One region of the Streptosporangium sandarakinum genome, then DNA from elsewhere that is predicted to be linked to it. Evidence: riboswitches for the same ligand, from Rfam matches in the RefSeq annotation. Region 1 holds a riboswitch; the other holds the start of a gene.
The links. Region 1 has a riboswitch for thiamine pyrophosphate ahead of tenA (thiaminase II). Riboswitches for the same ligand answer to the same signal wherever they lie in the genome.
Positions count from the first base shown of each region.

Region 2: linked by a shared signal. The riboswitch ahead of ACQP10_RS00655 (purine-cytosine permease family protein) and the one ahead of tenA (thiaminase II) in region 1 are both predicted to bind thiamine pyrophosphate.

Region 1 is NZ_CP192034.1:6,404,587-6,406,782, forward strand. Features, by position in the region: gene ACQP10_RS29460 (glycosyltransferase family 39 protein) at 1-295, opposite strand, end outside; gene tenA (thiaminase II) at 406-1,086, opposite strand; TPP riboswitch at 1,175-1,270, opposite strand; gene ACQP10_RS29470 (nitroreductase/quinone reductase family protein) at 1,286-2,191, opposite strand.
Region 2 is NZ_CP192034.1:139,212-141,407, reverse strand. Features, by position in the region: gene ACQP10_RS00655 (purine-cytosine permease family protein) at 1-1,273, opposite strand, end outside; TPP riboswitch at 1,262-1,374, opposite strand; gene ACQP10_RS00650 (MFS transporter) at 1,639-2,196, shown strand, end outside.

The sequences.
Region 1 (2,196 bases):
GCAGCACGAGCAGGGCGGCTCCCGCGACCGTCCCGGCGCGGACGCCGCCGAGCCGGCGGCCCAGGTCGGCGAGCAGTCCGGTGGCCGCGGCCACCGCCAGCGCGGAGGGCAGCCGCAGCCACCAGTCGGCCGTGCCCGCCCGGGACCAGACGTACATCAGCAGGTAGTACGGCAGGAACACCGCGTCCCGCTCGCGGAGCGTCTCCCACAGCGTGTCCCAGGAGGTCGCGGTCTGCGCGGTGGCCAGCTCGTCGGCCCACATCGAGGGCGCCCAGGAGCCCGCGACCGCCAGCACCAGCGCGACCGCCGCGAGGAGCAGCGGCAGCCGCGCCGCGGAGGGGGTCCGCCCGGCACGGCCCCGGCGACCCGTGCGAGGCCCGCCGTCCGGACGAGGCCCGCGGCCGGCTAGCCGAGCCACTGCCGGGTGGGCCAGGTCTCAAGCCGCCACGCGCTGTCCCAGAACATCCACTCGTACTCCGTCGCCCGGCAGAACGCCTCGGCCATGGCGCGGCGCGTCGCGGGGTCGGCGGTCTCGGCCAGCCGGTCGGTGATCGCCTTGATCCGCTCCACCGAGGCGGCGAAGGACTCATCGGAGTAGGTGTCGATCCACGCCCGGTAGGGGTGGTCGTCCATGCCCGCCGTACGGGCGAGGAGGGCGGTGCCGACGTCCTGGTACACCCAGAAGCACGGCAGCACCGCGGCGGCGAGCACGGGCAGGGGCTCGGCGAGCGCCGTCGCCTGGAGGAACGACGCGTAGGCCAGGCAGGTGGGCGAGGTGGGGACCGCCGCCTCCTCCTCTGCGCTCACCCCGAACTCCTCCAGGTAGGAGGTGTGCAGGCCGCGCTCGACGGCCAGCGCCGTGTGCGCGCTCTCGGCGAAGAACATCGCGTCGGCCGGGTCGGCGGACCGCACCGAGGCCGCCGCCAGCGCCTTGGAGAACGCCGACAGGTAGCGGGCGTCCTGGACCATGTAGAACGCGAAGCGCTCCCGGTCGAGGGTGCCGTCACCGAGGGCGGCGTTGAACGGGTGGTCGTGGATCGCCTTGAGCAGCGTGGCGGTACGCGCCCAGATCTCCTCGCAGAACATCGTGTCCCCTCGCTCACCGGGTCTCGGGGAGGACGGCGCCGCGGGAGGCCCGCGGGCGCCGCGCACCGCGGCCTGCCGCGCCCGGGGACACGGCAGGCGGTGACGTCCCTCCGCTAGTACGAACTAGATCAGGTTCTACGGGTTTGATCTCAGCCCGGCGTACCGGGCACCCCGCGTCGCGACCAACCGTAACAGAGGCTCAGGGGGCCGGTGGGACCGGAGGGAACGGGATCTCGGCCAGTACGGGAAGCAGCGACTCCTCCTCGTGGTCGAGGTGGGCCCGCAGCTCCTCCGACAGCCGGTCCAGCTCGCCGCGGAAGCGGTGCGGGTCGGCGGTGGCGATGCCGTCCAGCAGGACGACCAGCTCGGCCTGGATGCGGGCGACCGTACGGTGCTCCTCGCGGAGCCGGTCGATGGCGTCGCGCAGGTGGGGATACCGGCTCGCGAGGTCGGGGAACGTGTACGCGTCCTCGTGGGCGTGGTGGGATTCCAGGGACTGGCAGAACGCCAGGCAGTGCTGCCGCAGTTGCAGCCCCAGCCCCGGCGCGGGCGGCTCGTCCGGGCCCTGGTGGGCCGCCCGCGCGGCGAAGTGCGCGTCGGCCTCGGCGCGCACGTGCCGCAGCTGCGAGCGCAGCCAGGCGTGGATCCGCAGGAGCACTCCGGCGAGGTCGGTGGCCCCGTGCGGGTCCTCCTCGGGCCCGGAGCGCCGCAGCATGACGACCGGCAGGCGGCGGTCGACGCGGACCTGGTAGTCGGCGTAGCCCGGGGCCGCCCGCACGGCGTGCTCGAACAGCCGCTCCCGCTCCTCGCCCTCGGCGGGGACGGCGATCGCCCAGAACGTCTCGGCGCCGACCTCCACCCGCACCATGGGGTGGGCGAGCAGGTTGTGGTACCAGGCGGGGTGGCGGGGCGCGCCGCCGGCGGACGCGACGACCAGCAGCAGGTCATCGTGGCGGACGTAACCGAGGGGGACGGTGTGCTCGGCGCCGGACCGCGCGCCGGTGGTGGTCAGCAGGAGGAGGTCGCCGCCCTCGAACGGGCCGCCGACCCTCCCTCCGTTGGCCCGGAACTCCTCGATGATCGACTGGTTGAAGGACATGGGCATGCGGT
Region 2 (2,196 bases), 2.0 Mb from region 1:
TCATCCACGGCTGCTTGGTGAAGCCGACGGCGTCCCTGACCCAGGCCCAGCGGTCGTCCCACCACTTCACCCCCGCGGGGGCGGCGAGCAGCCACCAGGTGGCGAAGCCGAGCACCCACGGGACCACCATGAGCAGGCGGGAGGGGGCGGTCTCGGAGGTGTCCCAGGTCCGGCCGCGGCCGAGCAGGAAGTAGTCGACCGCCAGCACGCCGAACATCGGGACGAACACCGCGCCGATGATGCCGAGGAACGCCTGGTAGGAGTGGACGTCGATGACGAGGGCGACGGCGGTGGTCAGCACGCCGATGGCCACGGAGAAGACCCTCCGGTCCACCCTGGGCATCAGGTTCTGCAGCGACATCGCCGTGGAGTAGACGTTCGCGAACGACTGGTCGGTCTCGCGCAGCACCAGGATGCCGAAGAACAGTGCCCCGAGCGGCGCCGCCACGAACGGGGCGAACACCGTGGTCTGGTTCTCGGCCACCGCGGCGTGGCCGGCCAGCGCCACCGCGTAGACGCCGACGGCCAGGCACGCCACCTGGGCGATCGTGTAGCCGCCGACCACGCCGGTGAAGGCCGCGCGGCTGGACCGCGAGTGCCGGGCGTAGTCCGCCGCGACCGGCACCCATGACACCGACAGGGCGATCACGAAGTCCACCGCGGGGGCGAAGTTGTGCCAGGACCCGCCGGTCTGGGCGGGGGTGTCGCGGAGGAAGACCACCGCGAACCAGACGACCGACACCACCACGCCGACGGTGACGAACCGCCGCAGCAGCCGGATGGCGCCCAGCGGGTAGAGGGTCAGCGCCGTCGTCAGCGCCCCGGCGGCGACCGCCCAGACCGCGTACGGCACGGACGGTCCGAAGATCGCCTGGGCGCCCATCGCGACGACCCACAGCTCGAACGCGCCCCAGCCGATCATCTGGACGATGTTGAGGACGGTGGGGACGGAGGAGAGCCTCGCCCCGAACAGGCCGCGCAGCAGCACCATCGCGGGCCGGCCCGTCTGCACGCCCGGCACCGCGGCGAGGCCGACCATCGCGGTGCCGATCAGGCTGCCGACGAGCGAGGCGAGCAGCGCCGCCGGCAGGGTGAGGGCGTCGCCGTCGAGCAGCGGGTCGATCAGGAAGACGGCGAAGGAGAAGCCGAGCAGGCTGACGCCCAGGTTCGCCCAGAACGCGCCCTGGTCGAGCGCGCCGAGCGTCTTGGGCGGGGCCTGGTCGAGGGTGAGGGGGGCCTCTGCATGCTTGGAACCGATGACATCGGATGTCACGAAACGCTCCCTACGCCGGCATTACCCGGACAGGTTCAGGCGGTCGGCAGCGGCTGTGCTGCCCTCTCAGCCCGGCGCCCCGAGCTCCCGCGTTGGTTTATGCAATTGGCGCCCTCATATTGCCGCATGACAGGACACATGGCCACAGCGGGTCGGATCACAGCCCTCTCGCCGCCCTCGACTGCCGCGGCCACATCCATCAATCGTTTATTCAGATCGATCAGGATGAAAAGTAGGCATTGGACTCATTGATCGGTGTTCGCCCACTCTTGACCACACGACGGAGGCCCTGAAGTGCGCCCCGGCCAGGCGCCGCAGGGCCCCGTCCCCTCGGCCTGTGACATCCGATGACCAGAAAGAAGATGATGGCCACACACGTTGACCACCCCCGCTCGGCCACCAGGTCGTGGCTGGGCGTCTCGGCGATCACCGCCAGCCTGTTCGTCTTCCTCACCACGGAACTGATGCCCGTCGGCCTGCTCACCCCGATGAGCTCGAACCTGGGCATATCGGTGGGCGCCGCCGGGCTGATGGTCACCCTGTACGGCGTCTCAGCCGGGCTGGGCGTGCCGTTCATCGTGGCCTGGACCAGGCGCGTCAACCGGCGCGTGCTGCTGTCGGCGCTGCTGGTGATACTGACCCTGGGAAACCTCATCACCGCCGTCTCACCGAACTACCCGCTGGTCCTGACGACGCGGCTCGTCATGGGATTCGCCAGCGGCGTGTTCTGGGCCATCGGCGTGAGCATGGCGATGCGCCTCGTCGCCGAACGCCACGCCGGCCGGGCGGCCGCGATCGTGATGTCGGGCATCTCGGTCGCCGCGGTCGTGGGCATACCGCTGGGCACCCTCCTGGAGAGCCTCACCGGCTGGCGGACCACGTTCCTCATCTGGGCCGGCCTCAGCGCGCTGGTCCTCCTCGCG